DNA from 2 places in the Bacillus sp. C1 genome. Region 1 is predicted to be linked to the other one. Evidence: a T-box and tRNA genes for the amino acid it is inferred to sense, from the RefSeq annotation. Region 1 holds a T-box; the other holds one or more tRNA genes.
What was found. The T-box of region 1 lies ahead of ACX5JI_RS01060 (valine--tRNA ligase). A T-box ahead of a tRNA ligase gene usually reads a tRNA of that ligase, here a tRNA-Val.
Positions count from the first base shown of each region.

Region 1 (7,986 bases):
TTCATATGTTTCCCTTTCCTTTCTTGTGTATCACAGAACCATATAGCTTGATCGTATCAAATGAATATCTTTCCCTCAAATTCAAAAAAATATCATTTTCTTTTTGGAAAATGGCTGCTTCCGTTTGCATACGACTTCATTCTGTACACCAAAACAACAATTTGCTCTCAAATATATAAATCCAATTTGATTTTCTAACAGATACATTATGGTTATGAAGAACAGACAGAGACCTCCACTCATTTTCTCCTTCTGTTTTCACATGGAATGGGGCTAAAAAAGGCACTGACCACTTCTATCCATGGCCGGATGCTCTCATCCATCTAAAAAAATGGTTTGATGTTAGTTTTTTAATTTGAATTTATATATAATCCCAAAGAAAAGAAAGAAGTATCGGCACTTCTTTCTTTTTACTCCATTATTCTACTCTTTTGCTTTTTGCGAAACAACTTTTTCATAAGAAATCAAGCCATCAATGATCACTTGATTCAATTTCGCTACTACTTCTTTATCGGCCTTTTGTTCTTTTATTGTTTGCGCAGCTACTGATGCATACGTATATATTTTTTTTACCTCCTCATCTTTAATGGATTTTTCTTCTTTTTCAATCTCCTTCCATCCTTTTCCAATCACTTCTATCTCTTTCGGATCGCTTTTACTTCCAGATTCTATACTAGCCAAGTGCTTTACAAAGTGAATGTATAATGGTTGTAATTTATTGAGCAATGGACCAAATTCTTTATCGTTTTTTAGCAATGCCTGATCTGTAATTTCCCATTTCTTTTTCAAAACTGATACGCCGTCCTTTTTATATTGTCCGACTAATTGGTCCACAGATTGCTCGTTATTAGAAATTCCAACTACAAGGGAATACTTATCATTATTCGGTTTAATAGCTGCTACAATGCCCTTATCTTTCCACTCTTGAATAGCTGCTCTTCCTGTTTCTTCAGAGGAATAGAGACCGCCTTGCACAAAATATAAAGTAATTGGTTCTAAAGCAGCAGCGTTCCCTCCTTTCGTTTTTTCTACTTTTTCCTCTTCAGCCGTCACTTCTTTTTGCTCTGATTGATTATTCTGTTCTCCACTTGTTCTCGTAGCTTCCCGAACCGTACCTTGTCCCGTTAACAAGTGAAGCATTCCCATCCCTAACACTGTACCAATGATTATGGCAGTAGCAACTGTAAAGATAAGTATATTATTCCACTTCTTCCGTTGCCGCTGAATAGATGGTAGCTTATTCTTTTGAAATGGCACTACATTTTGTGACGCCTCGCTATCAACTACCATCCAGTCAAACTCTTCTTTTTGTTGCTTCTTTTCCTCATACTTCGCTTCCGTTCCGTTTACTTTAACTGAGATTGTTCGTGATTGCTTGTCCATACCCTCACCCCTCACCTCTTATCATTGTCCGCATCATAACATACTCACTACATAAAAAAACGAGATATCTGTCAGAGGGATTCGTCAAATTGTTGCATATTGTTATCTTATATGTATGCATTTGACTTCATTTGTAGAACAAAAAAACTAGGACATGCTGCCCTAGTTTTTTTCACGAATATATTTTCGAACCTCTGAAATGAAATAAAGGGAGCCTGTGATAATGAACACATCCCTTTCTTGCAGGTTGTTTATTTTCGCATCAATTGCTTCTTTCCAATTCTCAAAAATTTGCTTTTTCTCCTTATTTGAATAAGCAGCAAGCTCCTTAGCCGGGATCGCACGATCAAATGTGAATGTTGTAAAAATCATTTCATCTGCAACTGTTTCTAATTGTCCTACCATATTTTCTAGTTGCTTATCACCAAGAGCAGTAAATAACACAATAACGTTTTTATCATTGTAATGAGTCTCTACTGTTTTCACAAGACTCATAATCCCTTCCGGATTATGAGCACCATCAATAATTACATCCGGATTACTTTGCATTCGTTCAAATCTTCCAATCCAGTATGCTTCACTTAACCCTAAGCGAATTTGCTTTTCCTCCATTAAGAATGATACGTATATTTTAAGATACATAACCCCCATCAATGCTAGTGCTGCATTTCCAACTTGATGACTTCCTTTCATTGAAATCCGAACTTCCTCAAAAGAAGAAAACGGACAAGAAAAATCAAAATACTCTCCCTCTTGACTAGAACGCTGATGCGCTGCTGTAAATTGCTTTCCGAGTTCATAAAGGTTTGCATTTTTTTCTTTAGCAACTTTTCGAATCACCTCAAGTGCTTCCTCATCTTGTACCCCCGTAATAACTGGAACCCCTGACTTAATAATCCCTGCTTTTTCATACGCAATTTCTCCTAACGTATTCCCTAAAATATGCATATGATCATGACCAATATTTGTAATCAACGTCAATACAGGATGAACAACATTTGTAGAATCATAACGGCCGCCAAGCCCTGTTTCAAACAAGACGATATCACAGAAGTTGACTTTACCAAAATAACAGATTGCCATTACTGTAATGATTTCAAATTCCGTTGCTTCTCCTAAGTTCGTTTTATCTAATTTTTCTACAACTGGTTTAACCAAATTTACAAGCTCAGTAATCTCTTCATCTGTAATTGCTATTCCATTTACACTAATCCGCTCATTGAATGTTTCAATGTATGGAGATGTAAATGTACCAACTTTATACCTTTCCGCTTCCAGCATATACCGCATATATGTTAACGTGGAACCTTTTCCATTTGTTCCTGCAAGATGAATGCATTTTATATGATGCTCGGGATTCCCAAGTTCCTCTAGCATCCATTCCATTCTTTCTAATCCTGGTTTAATTCCAAACTTTAATCGGCTATGAATCCAGTCAATTGCTTCTTCGTATGTAAGTACCACGTATGCATTCCCCTTTCAAAAGACAAACTTCTTGATTCTATTATACGCAAAGAAAAGAGACTCACCAATATAGTGAGTCCCTTAAAAATGATTTTTATTTTTGAAGATCAGCTAAACGTTGACGAACTGCTTCACGTTTTTCTAAGTAATCTTGCTCTTTCGCACGCTCTCCTTCAATAACTGCTGCAGGAGCTTTTGCTACGAAACCTTGGTTTGAAAGTTTCTTCTGTACACGCTCTACCTCTTTATCAAACTTCTCAAGTTCTTTTTCAAGGCGCGCTTTCTCTTCATCAAGATTGATAAGATCAGCTAACGGTAAGAATAATTCTGCACCTGATACAATTGCAGTCATCGCTTTTTCTGACGCTTGTAAATCCGTCTCGATTGTTAATTCACTTGGATTACAGAAACGCTCAATGTAAGAACTGTTTTTCGTAAGCTGTGCTAGTACCACTTCATCTTTTGCTTTAATTTGCAATTGAACTTTTTTACTCATTGGCGTATTTACTTCAGCACGAATGTTACGAACAGAGCGAATGATATCAACTAGAAGGTGCATTTCTGCTGCTGCTTCTTTGTCTTGTAAATCTTCGCGAACTGTTGGCCACGCTGCTACTGTAATAGACTCGCCTTCATGAGGTAAGTGCTGCCAAATTTTCTCTGTTACAAATGGCATAAATGGGTGTAATAAACGCATCGTTTGATCTAGTACGTACGCTAAAATAGAACGAGTTGTTTTCTTCGCTGCTTCATCTTCACCGTATAATGGCAGTTTTGCCATTTCAATGTACCAATCACAGAAATCATCCCAAATGAAGTTGTATAATGCACGACCAACTTCACCAAATTCATATTTATCCATGTTACGCGTTACACTTTCAATCGTTTCATTTAGGCGAGTTAAAATCCACTTATCTGCAACTGACTTTTCACCAGTTAAGTCGATATCTTCATACTTCATGTCATCCATATTCATTAATACGAATCGTGAAGCGTTCCAAATCTTATTGATGAAGTTCCAAGTAGATTCTACTTTCTCCATGCTAAAGCGTAAATCTTGGCCTGGTGCACTTCCTGTTGATAAGAAGAAACGCATTGCATCTGCACCGTACTTTTCAATAACATCCATCGGATCAATACCGTTACCAAGAGACTTACTCATTTTACGTCCTTGCTCATCACGAACTAAACCGTGAATTAATACATCTTTAAATGGACGCTCTCCTGTAAACTCTAAACCTTGGAAAATCATACGAGATACCCAGAAGAAGATAATATCATAACCAGTTACAAGCGCGTCTGTTGAATAGTAACGTTTGAAGTCTTCTGCATCTTCATTTGGCCAACCAAGTGTTGAGAACGGCCATAATGCTGAACTAAACCATGTATCAAGTACATCGTTATCTTGATTCCAATTTTCAATATCTGCTGGTGCTTCTGTACCTACGTACACTTCACCAGTTTCTTTATGATACCAAGCTGGTATGCGATGTCCCCACCATAATTGGCGAGAAATACACCAATCGTGAATATTTTCCATCCAGCGTAAATATGTGTTTTCAAAACGCTCTGGTACGAACGTTACTTTTTCTTCTTCTTTTTGTTGCAGCGCAACAGCCTTTTCTGCAAGTGGTGCCATTTTTACGAACCATTGCGTTGATAAATAAGGCTCTACAACTGCTCCGCTACGTTCACTATGACCAACAGAATGCATATGAGGCTCGATTTCTACTAATACACCTGCTTCTTGCAAGTCTTTTACTAACTCTTTACGGCATTCAAAACGGTCCATGCCACTGTATTTACCAGCTTTTTCATTCATTGTACCATCTTCGTTCATTACAAGAATGCGCGGTAAATCATGACGGTTACCTACTTCAAAGTCGTTCGGATCATGAGCTGGTGTAATTTTTACAACACCTGTTCCAAAGTCTTTTTCTACGTATTCGTCAGCGATAATTGGAATTTCACGACCTACGATTGGAAGTGTAACTGTTTTTCCGATTAAATGTTTATAGCGCTCATCTTCTGGGTGAACTGCTACTGCTGTATCACCAAGCATTGTCTCTGGACGAGTTGTCGCAAGGCGAATGTGACCAGAACCATCTGTTAATGGGTAATTCATATGATAGAATGCACCTTGTACATCTTTATGAATTACTTCAATATCAGATAATGCAGTACGTGTCGCTGGATCCCAGTTAATAATATACTCACCGCGGTAAATTAAACCTTTTTCGTATAGTTGAACGAATACTTTATTAACCGCATCAGATAAACCTTCATCTAATGTAAAGCGTTCACGAGAGTAGTCTAGTCCTAAACCAACTTTTCCCCATTGCTCGCGAATGTGAGAAGCATATTCTTCTTTCCATTCCCATGCTTTTTCAAGAAATTTCTCACGGCCAAGGTCGTAACGTGAAATCCCTTCTTCACGAAGCTTTCCTTCTACTTTCGCTTGTGTTGCGATACCTGCATGGTCCATACCAGGAAGCCATAATACATCGTACCCTTGCATACGTTTTGTGCGTGTTAAAATATCTTGAAGTGTTGTATCCCACGCATGACCTAAGTGTAACTTACCCGTTACGTTTGGAGGCGGAATTACGATTGTATACGGTTGTTTTTCCGCATCTCCTTTTGCTTCGAAATATTTGCCATCAAGCCACCATTTATAAAGACCTTCTTCCACGGACATATGATCATATTTAGTCGCTAAATTCTTTTCCGTATTTGACATTATTTTCCCTCCTTAAAATAAAAAATGTCCCTCATCCAAAAAGGACGAGGGACATCGTGGTACCACCTTTATTTACAAACAAATTCAAAATTTGCTTATACTCTTAATTTGATAACGGACAGATCCGTCTTTTCCTAATGAGAATGACTCCGTTCAGAAAAGATGCTCCAGGGCTACCTTCTAACATGACTATCTAGAGAATCTCACAGCTACTAATTCTCCTCTCTGCAGACGTTTAATGTTATACTCTTCCCCTTCAATGCATTTATATAATTGTTAGCTATTATATACAATAGTGTAAAAAACGAAACTACATTCGTCAAGATAAAAATAATTTTCATCCCCACTACTTTCTATACTTTCCTCATAAACATATACTATCGTCAATCAGCTTAACCGGTTTTATTACAATCTATACAAAAAGGGCACAAGCACATTAGGTACTTACCCGGCATATTGTAATATTACCTCTTCACTTGTTACGATTACTCACTTTAGTATGGAGGAATTATTATGCGACGGTACAGACGCACTTATAATTTTTCAACCCCTTCATGGGTTAGAAATTTACAAACAATATTTTCCGATTTTGCAATTCCCCTTACGATTTTCCAAGGAATTCGCACGTTGCTACTTCCGACCTTTTTAGACTTTATCATCCTTATTATCTTTGTTGTCGCAACGATTCGTTTGCATTTTCAGCCGTAGCCTCAATAATACTTGAGGCTACGACTATCCTTCATTCCCTTGCTGCGCTGCTTGTAATTGTGAAATAAAATATTCTACATTACTTACAAGCCAATGCGCTTGCTGCATTGTTTTTACACCTTGAAGTTCTTTCTTTTCTCCTCGGCTTTGCCCTTTACTTGCATAAGATTGAACTTGCTGAATAAATGAGGATGGGTATGTTAAGTACGTAAACATAAGGAGTTGTTCTTCTTTTGTAAATGGAAAATTCTTCTGATATACCTGATACCATTCAAAACGATCGCTTCTCGCAATTGGATATGTGTTCAATGAACGGGAATAAAAGCGAACAAGATCTTGAACTGGTGTGGCAAACCCCGACTTTTCTAAACTAATAAAATAACCGTTTCGTTCATAATCGAATAAAAAATGATTCATCGATACGTTGCCATGGATAAAAGACACTCGTGTTTTTTCTTTTTCTTTCATCGCTTCATGCCACTCCGAAAACTGTTTCGTTGCAAATTCACGAGCTCTCATCACATGATGAAAATACGTACAATACTGTAATTCAAACGGAGACATATACCATTTCGCCTCAGATTCCACAAGAAATCGTTCTAAAAACTCACCATCTTTCTCCCATCGGTCTGAAATATTTGTATAATGCTTCTCTAACACTTCTTCCGTATAGGTCTCTTCCTTTACCGTCCTTTGATGAAGTAGCGCTAGCGTCTGAAGCATTTTATGATATTGATCATTATCCTCTCCGCCGCCTTCTGCTCGCTCTAGCCAAGGCATTAAATAGTAACTATATGTTTCATCGTTCAAAATGTGATTTCCATCTATCGCATGATAAATGGGTGCATAATGTGTAAATCCTTTTTCACGTAAAAACTGAACATGATACACTAAATTATTTCGCTGCAATCGATGAGATGGTAATTTTTTTAATGCATATGGACCTTGATTTGTATAAATTTTTATGACACTACCGTGCTCTTCCATATGTTGGACATCCAATTGATACCGCTGTACGATTGGTGTATAACGATTTCGCAATTCTATATCCATACGAATGATCCTTTCTCATTCAAAAGCGTAAGATAAAATGAAACTTTAATCAGTGGGAGGTTCTTCATCACCCGCTGATTATTAGTCTTCACGAATCGGGCTTTTACGGGCAGCCCGACTCTCACCTAACTTCTTTGCTGTCGCTGAATTTTGAAGTGGGAGTCTTACTACCTGCAAATAGCAAAACTAAAATGACAAAAAAGAGATAAGTGGAGAAAATTCTCCACTCACTTTGTCTTTGCTTTTGACACCGGTATATATATAATTTGTCCTGCAGTTAAATATACGTCTTCTGTTTGATTCACACGATGTATATGCTGGATAGACGTTTCATATCGCTCCGCAACCGATTCAATTGTATCCCCTTCTTGCACAAAATACATCCGTAATTTCGTAAACTCTTCTTCCGGCTCTTTCGTAAATAATTTTGTTAAGTATAATGCATTTTCATCTCGCTGTGAGTACGTTGTTTCCTCTTGCTCTTCCGGTACTTTCTCTGTTTGCTGTTTCTTAAAATCCTTTCGACCGAATAATTCAAATTGTGGTGTCGTTTCTTTTTCTTCTCGTTCTTCTTCATACTCTTCTAACAGATGTTCCTTCTCTTCTTCCTCTTCTTCCTCTTCTACCTCTCGTTCTTT
Region 1 covers NZ_JBTMZT010000001.1:202,214-210,199, reverse strand. Annotated here, with positions in the region: gene ACX5JI_RS01075 (Maf family protein) at 1-5, opposite strand, end outside; gene ACX5JI_RS01070 (stage II sporulation protein B) at 424-1,383, opposite strand; gene ACX5JI_RS01065 (bifunctional folylpolyglutamate synthase/dihydrofolate synthase) at 1,546-2,847, opposite strand; gene ACX5JI_RS01060 (valine--tRNA ligase) at 2,942-5,587, opposite strand; T-box leader at 5,625-5,856, opposite strand; gene ACX5JI_RS01055 (YszA family small membrane protein) at 6,101-6,295, shown strand; gene ysxE (spore coat protein YsxE) at 6,320-7,348, opposite strand; gene spoVID (stage VI sporulation protein D) at 7,576-7,986, opposite strand, start outside.

Region 2 (7,986 bases), on a different contig from region 1:
AAGCATTATCCCAAAGTGGTAGTAACCAATCAGCTTCATTGAGTAACTACACAGAGGAAGAACAGAAGCTGCTTAAAAAATTCTATCGAGTATTAGCAAGAGAATTTCATCCAGATATAAATAAGGATAGTGGAAAGGCTATGGTACTTGTGAATAAATTAAAAAATCAATGGGACTTATAGCATAAAAAGTAGAATACGAGAATTGATTTTTGTGTTATATATTTCCATGGTATAATATTGAAAATCGTTTTAAGGAGATGTTGAAATGTCATTGTTGGATTTTTTAATACAAGAATACCAAAAAGCTGGTTTAAGAAATCGATCCGCCTGTATAAAATATTCTTTTAAAGTTTCAAATACGACAATCAATGCATACTTTGATTGTTATGATAAAGATATTCCGGCGCTATCTTTAATTCTTATTTTTAAACCTGATTATTATTTGAAAAGTTTTAACCCTAATCTGGATGGTGGTGTATTTAACGAAAGGTATTTAGAAAATGTCCCTAAAGGAATCTTAGAAGATATTTTAGTAGACGATCAATTGAGTGTATTTTATGAAGAAGTGGGAAAAGCTATTCGTGAGACCCCTTATGTTATGTGTAATTATGAAAAAGATGGATATTTTAAAAATACTCGAAAATATCAAAAGGAAGATGAGGATACTATAAAATCTTTCTTTTATCACTTGAGAAAAGTTCCAATGAGTGATGAACGTTTGGAGGATTTGCATGCTCATTTAAATATTTCTAAAGAGAGATTAAGAGGAATGCAAAAATTAGGATTTAATGTAGTTACTACTAATGATCCAGTAAAAAGAAAATTATTTGTTGATGAGTGGGAAAGAATAAACGAAAAATGATATTTAGGTTTGAAGGGTAGAATGTTAAACAAAAGCGTTAATGGAAAATACATTTTTTGTAGATAATTATATTCGGCTTATTATAGTGCTTTCAAGAAACCTAACAAAACTTGACATTTTGTTTATAAAGGAATTAATGATAGTTTAAACATATTCAATGTTAAGATGGATACTGAAGGCTTAAAAGAATCAGTTTGTTATAGCAAACTCTAAATGAAAGAGTTTTATCTTGAGTATTTTAGAGTGCAAAAATAATATTTAGTAGGAGAGAAGAAATGGAAAGAATTGATCAACAGTTATATTGTTATAGTTGTAAAAAGAAAACAAACCACATGCATGTACAGAACAACGAAGGGAAGAAATTAGAGTATATTAAGTTAGCCACGCCAGAAGAATCTCAGGATTTTCAATATAGGGATAGTTATTCTATAGTGCAGTGTTTGGGGTGTGATGAAGTATCCTTTTTGAGGGCATATTGTGATGAAGATATGTTGAAAATAGGATACGATGGTAATTGGGAGAGTTATGAGGAGTATACGGTATATCCTGAGGAACCTAAAGAAGAAACAAAAGGTTTATATTTAGAGTATAAAAGTATCTATGAATTCAATAATATCCCTGATTTTATTTTTGATTTACGTGAAGAAGTAATAGAGGCATATCGTAAAGAAATGTTTTTACTTTGTAGTATGGGAATTAGAATGCTGTTGGAAGGGATATGTAAAGAGAAGGGAATTGTACAAATACAAAAAATTAAAAATAAAGAACTGCAGTTCGATAAAAGTGGTAATCCTGAAATGAGAAATCTTTCTCTTCATGAAAAAATTGAAGAGTTACATAAACAACAATATATTATAGAATCGCATAAAGGTGTTTTACACCAAGTTAGAGGTATGGGAAACTATGCAGCACACGAAATGATTACCTATAGTCCAGAGACTATCGCACAGGCTTTAAAAATTATTGAGCACATGCTTTATAGCATTTATGAGATACCGCATACTAAGATTGAAAAGTGAGATAACAATAGTTTGTCTTTTTAAGATACACTTTAATTAACTTGTATATTTTGTTTGTATTGTACTCTAATAATTAAATACAGAGTGCATTTAAGGGGTTCTCATAAATAAGAGTCCCTCTTTTTATTGCAAAATTACTAAGAAATCCTAAGTTTTAGGTTTGTGAGATGCATAATTCTTAATATTATTGTATAGATTTGTTAATGTTTTTAGTGATTGAGTGATAAACATGCACTCTATAAATTAAAAGTGATAGGAGAGGGGAAAGGTGAATTTACAGCAAGCAAAAGATTTAGTTGAAAAGTGGAGTCATTTTATTGAATTGGTTTCAAACTATGAGGTGACGTCTTTAGAGACAGAGGCAATATATGAGTATGCTTTAGATAACAATATTGCAAACGTAGCTGTTAAATTGAACGAAAAAGGCCATAGAATCCAAGGTGTTAGAGGACCGAGAAAGTTGAATAGTAATGATGTGACAGAGATATTACAAGGTGAAATTATAGATGAGTTACATGGCATTATAAAAAATATACTTCAAAAAAATCAGCGAAAAATGAGAGGACGTAGGTGAAATTTTATTGAAGCGCTGAATAAAAAGCATTTAAAAAATATTTTCTGCCCCATTTCTGCCCCAAAAGGACTGTTTCAGCATTTTTAGATAGCTGTTATACATAAGGAAAACCCTTGTTTATCAAGGGTTTTCAGTATGACCCCGGAGAGGCTCGAACTCACGACCTCCACCCTGTCAAGGTGGCGCTCTCCCTGCTGAGCTACAGGATCATGATAAAATGTTGATTTTGATATATCTGATAATTCTGTAAGGTCAATTATACAAAAATAAGTAGCATCTTACAATAGTTTTTCATTACAATCTTTAAAATAGGATTTGGTAGAATTGCGTATTTATATAGTTTACAAGAAGATGAATCAATCATGAAAATGGATTGATTTTCCGTCTCTTAGCAAGACAGTGTATTTATTAATTATTAATGTAGATATTTTTATACAATAAAAAGGTATACTTTGTTTTTAAAGTGTACCTTCTTGAATGAAAATCTATTTATTTTCGCTTTGTTCACCTAAATCATCAAACCGTTCCAGTACCTGTAATAAAATAGTTAAAATAATAGTAGAAACAATCGCTACAATTAAAATGCCATGAGGCGATAATTGAACGGAAGTTAATTTGATCTTTGCGAGTCCAAAGTATCCTACATACGTAGCAAGGAACGATGTAGCTACTGAAATGGTAAAGCCTAAAAATCCTAATTCGTCGAGCTTTTCCTCGGTCAATTCACACATGTTTAAAATCTTTGTGAAAATGGCTGCGATGATAAATAATTCAATGGATAAAATGAATAATGACATGATTCCTGGATACATAATTTCATCTGGCATCCATTTTCCTAATGCTAACATTAAAAATGCAGGAAGGAAAATGGGTAAAAATAAGCCTGAAATTATAACCAAGACAGCTATTTTATTGGGTGTTTCATTATTATTTTGATTGTTCATAAATGCTCCTATATATTAGTATGAATCATAATTTCTGAAAGAAATTAATCCATAATATCATATTAAATGGATTGATTTCATATTATTTTTTATTCAGAAAATGTATTGATTGTTTTGATTGAGAGCTAGTGTTTATGACGACTATATACAGTAATATGGTAAGCTTTATATTTATGTTTGGTAGGATATTCTTTTTACAAATTCATGGAAATAAGGTATAACAGAAATAGGAAATAGATTTATAAACTATTTTTATTAAAGAGGTATATACAATGGTCAGAAAAACTTTCAAACTGCGTGTGCCTAAGAATAGAACGATTTCAATTAATGGGGCGATTCTTGATGTTGATGTGTCTCATGATGAGTTTTTAGATGAGTTCATTGAATGGGTAGATGCAAAGGGTTGGTCTTTTATGGGAATGACGGATGAGATTACGGAAGAAGAAGCAGGAAATAATTTAATAGATTTACTAGTGGATGAGAAGGATAAGCAAGAGTGAGTCCTTCTTATTTTTATCCGCATAATTATGTCTTTCCTTGTAAAATTATGATATAGTGAAATGTGGTAATTGATTTTCCATTTCAATTCCAATTCTATGTTAGATTGGTAGAATTAGTATATAGAGTGAAAGAAAATAGAAAAGGGAGAGTCATATGTTGAATTGTAAGAAGATTTTGGTTTTTGTGATGGCGATGTGTGTATTCTTTTTAACGCCTATGACGTTGTATGCTGAAACGAATGCTGGGTCAGTGCCGCCCTCAGGACCGGGGCCGCATGTATTTGGTCAGTTTGCTGTTTCTATTGATGCAAAAACAGGGGATGTTTTGTACGACAAAAATGCATATCAGCGCGCATTTCCAGCAAGTATGACGAAAGTATTGACTGCAATTTTATTAATGGAGCATGCGAAGAAAGACGATCAATTCACGTTCTCACAACCGGCATTAGATCAGGAAAAGAGTAATTATCAGCTTGAGTTTCAAGTAGGGGAAACAGTCAATCGTGATACAGCGTTAATGGTGTTAATGGTATTAAGTGCGAATGATGTTGCGTATGCGATTGGTGAAAAAATTGGCGGCAATATAGAGAACTTTGCGAAGATGATGAATGAGAAAGCGAAGCAGCTAGGGGTAAAGGAGAGTCATTTTATAACGCCAAATGGTTTGCATGATCCGAATCATTATACGACGGCATATGATATGGCAATGATTACAAGAGGGATTCAGAAATACCCTGAGATTTTACAAGCGATGAATACGAAACGGACGACGGTTACAACATCTAGACAAACGGTTTCGATTTTTAATAAGGCGACTTATTTTGAAAATCCATATAGTATTGGCGGGAAAACAGGTTTTACGAATGAAGCGCATAATACACTTGTTTTATTAAATGAGAAAGATGGTAACCGCATTGTCAATGTTGTGATGGCATCACAAAAACCAGAAATTTACGAAGATATGCGGCAAATTGCGGATCATTCTTTTTCGCAATTTGAGAAACAAATTGTCGTAGATAAAAATAATTGGCATCAGAAAGCAACATATTTAGAGAAAGATATAGATTGTGAACTTGAAAAAAATGCGGAATTGGTGCTGAAGAAAGATGAAGGGAAAAATGTAAAAACAAGCTTTCGAGCAAATTCGCTTGATGCAGAACAGTTATATCAAAAAGGGATTCATCGCGGGGATGTCATTGGAACAGTTGATGTGATGAAAAATAATCAAACGATTGAACACATTAATGTTCTTTCTAAAGAAGATGTTACATTTGCCATGCCGAAAAAAAATATAAAGCCAGCTAAACCTACTTATCCTTTTGGGTGGATGATAAGCATTGGAGCTGGAATTATTACCTTTGTGATAATCGGTTTATATATGGTAAGACAAGCTAAAAAGAACGCAGCTTCAGAAGCGAAATAGGCAATGATCAATTGCCTATTTTTTATTGCGTTTTCTGTTCGTTCATTATAGTATTGATTTAAGTTCTCTTTTAAGAACACCTTAGGATATCCTAGTTTTTACGTGCATATATATACTAAAGAGGAGGAGATACAGATGAAACTAGTTTGGAAGATTATAAGTAACGTCATCTCATTTGTGTTATTTGCGGTAATGGTTTGCTTAGCGTTTATTGTAATTTCATCAAAAGCAAGCGGCGGGGATCCGACTGTAATGGGATATAATTTTAAAACCGTGCTATCTGGATCAATGGAGCCAACTTTTTTAACAGGATCAATTATTGCGATCGAGCCAACGAAAGACGGATCTAAATATCAAAAAGGTGATGTGATTACTTTTAAAGAAAGTGAGAACAAAATTGTAACGCACCGTATTATTGATGTGAAAAATGCCAATGGGAAAGTGATGTATGAAACAAAAGGGGACAATAATAATGGCCCGGATTTAAAACCAGTCTTAGCAGAAAACGTTATTGGGAAATATGGAGATATTACAGTTCCATATGTGGGATATTTGTTAAACTATGCGAATTCAAAAGCAGGGGCAGCTTTGCTTTTAATTATTCCAGGTATATTTCTACTTGGGTATTCTGCAATTTCTATTTTTAGTGCAATCCGTAGTATTGATAACGAAAAGAAAAAGAAAGCTACAGATGTAGGACAATCTGTGTAATTTCGTTATTTTTTCCATTTTGGAAATTATAAATATATAGATAGTACTGGGGGATATGGACATGACTTTAAAGAGAAAAATAGGAATGGGAATTGCATCAGCGGTTATGGGGGCAGCCTTAATCGGAGGAGGAACATTTGCATATTTTAGCGATAAAGAAGTCTCAAGTAATACTTTTGCAGCTGGTATACTTGATTTAACGACCAATCCAACAGCAATTATTAATGTTAATAATCTTAAGCCTGGTGATACAATCACACGTGATTTTGAATTGGTAAACAGCGGAACGTTAGATATTGAAAAAGTATTATTATACTCGGAATATACTGTGAAAGATGCGAAAGGTGATAATACTGAAGATTTCGGCAGTCATATTAAAGTAACAATCTTAAAGAATACGGATAAAGGTCATAACATTATAAAGGAAAAGAAACTATCTGAATTAGGAGGCAAACCATCTGTACCAGTGAATAATGATGCGCTTGCTGAACAATTAGATGAAAAAGGTATAAAAGCAGGAAACAAAGATAAGTTTAAAGTGAAATTTGAGTTTGTAGATAATGGAAAAAATCAAAATCAATTCCAGGGAGATACACTTGAATTGAAATGGACATTTGATGCGCAGCAAACGTCTGGTGTAGAGAAATGATTATATAAATAGGCTATCAATTTGATAGCCTATTCTACTATATGTATGACTTTCCTCAAAAAAACAATTTTAGTTGGGCGAGAGTATCTGGCCATGCATAGAAGCGATGGGAGCCTAAAAGCAAAAAGAGGAAATAAGTGAAGAACCGTTTTTGTTTGCTAGTATGTTAAAAAAACAAAATGGATTTATAGAGTATACGAAAAGTTATAAGTCACAAAACATAAAAAGTTTCTATGATTTTCGCACTCTATTCTTTATAAAGAGTATGGTGCGAGTAATGGGAGAGGTTGGAATGCTGAAATCATCAAAAAAAATCAAAAAGATGCTTATGTTATCTTGTATGTGTTCGGTAGCTTTCTATATGGGATCACAAGTCGTTACGTATACGGAGGCTACTTTTGTAAATGAGACAAAAATACATTCCACTGTTTCAACAGCGATTGTCTTCCCAAAAACGATTGATACGATGGTGAAGGAAGCGAAGCAGCGTGAGAGTGTTATTTTAAAGCTAAATGAAGGAATGAATAAGGAAGTAAATACTGATTCTGTGGAAATGCTGGAGCAAAAAGTGAACGAATTGCGAAAACAGGTTGAACAAGTGAAAGTAGAACGTGAAGCTTTGCAGCGCATATATGTAGAAACAGAAAGCTATTATAAGCAATCAGTAGAAAATGTAAGCGTAAATAATAGCGATTCCAGTAAGGAAGTACTTCAGTATGTACAAGCTGGTTTTACGACAGTGAAGAACATTACGGATAATATGGATCAAAACATATCGGTACCAAAAATAGAAGAGTTTATTTTCAACATACAAAAGAAAATAGAAGATGAAAAAACGAAACAGACGAATAATACGACTAACAAATCTGAACAAGCAGAGCAGGAACAAGTGATACCTTCTTCTAAGCAACAAGAGTCAAGCAAACAAGAAGAAATAAAGCAACCTTTACAATCTACACAAGAACAGCTTAATCAAGCTGAAAAAACGGAAAAAAACAATCCGGTATTACAACAACAAAAAGAGAATAAGGAAGAAGTGCAGCAACAAGACGCAAGCGTTGTACAGGAAAACCGCTAATTTTGTAGTCATATCGCCTAGAAGTGCAGGGGTTTACATGAAAAATGTAGTTCAGTCATCAGTAACAGTAAGATTTCAACAATGACCAAAAACGCAATTTCAAGGCACTAAGCTTGAGCTAAAATGAATATGTAAAGCAGAACGAAGAATCAGAAAAATAATCGAATGGATAGAAAAAAGGTGGAAGGTCCTGCCTTTTTTCATAGCAATTCGTGTTATATGAG
Region 2 covers NZ_JBTMZT010000002.1:703,554-711,539, forward strand. Annotated here, with positions in the region: gene ACX5JI_RS10070 (hypothetical protein) at 268-864, shown strand; gene ACX5JI_RS10075 (DUF4145 domain-containing protein) at 1,140-1,883, shown strand; gene ACX5JI_RS10080 (hypothetical protein) at 2,152-2,457, shown strand; tRNA gene ACX5JI_RS10085 (tRNA-Val) at 2,594-2,666, opposite strand; gene ACX5JI_RS10090 (epimerase) at 2,943-3,401, opposite strand; gene ACX5JI_RS10095 (hypothetical protein) at 3,674-3,901, shown strand; gene ACX5JI_RS10100 (D-alanyl-D-alanine carboxypeptidase family protein) at 4,056-5,324, shown strand; gene sipW (signal peptidase I SipW) at 5,460-6,035, shown strand; gene ACX5JI_RS10110 (TasA family protein) at 6,097-6,684, shown strand; gene ACX5JI_RS10115 (DUF4047 domain-containing protein) at 6,977-7,762, shown strand.
Region 2: it encodes a tRNA-Val, which carries the amino acid that the T-box ahead of ACX5JI_RS01060 (valine--tRNA ligase) is inferred to sense. The anticodon was not compared.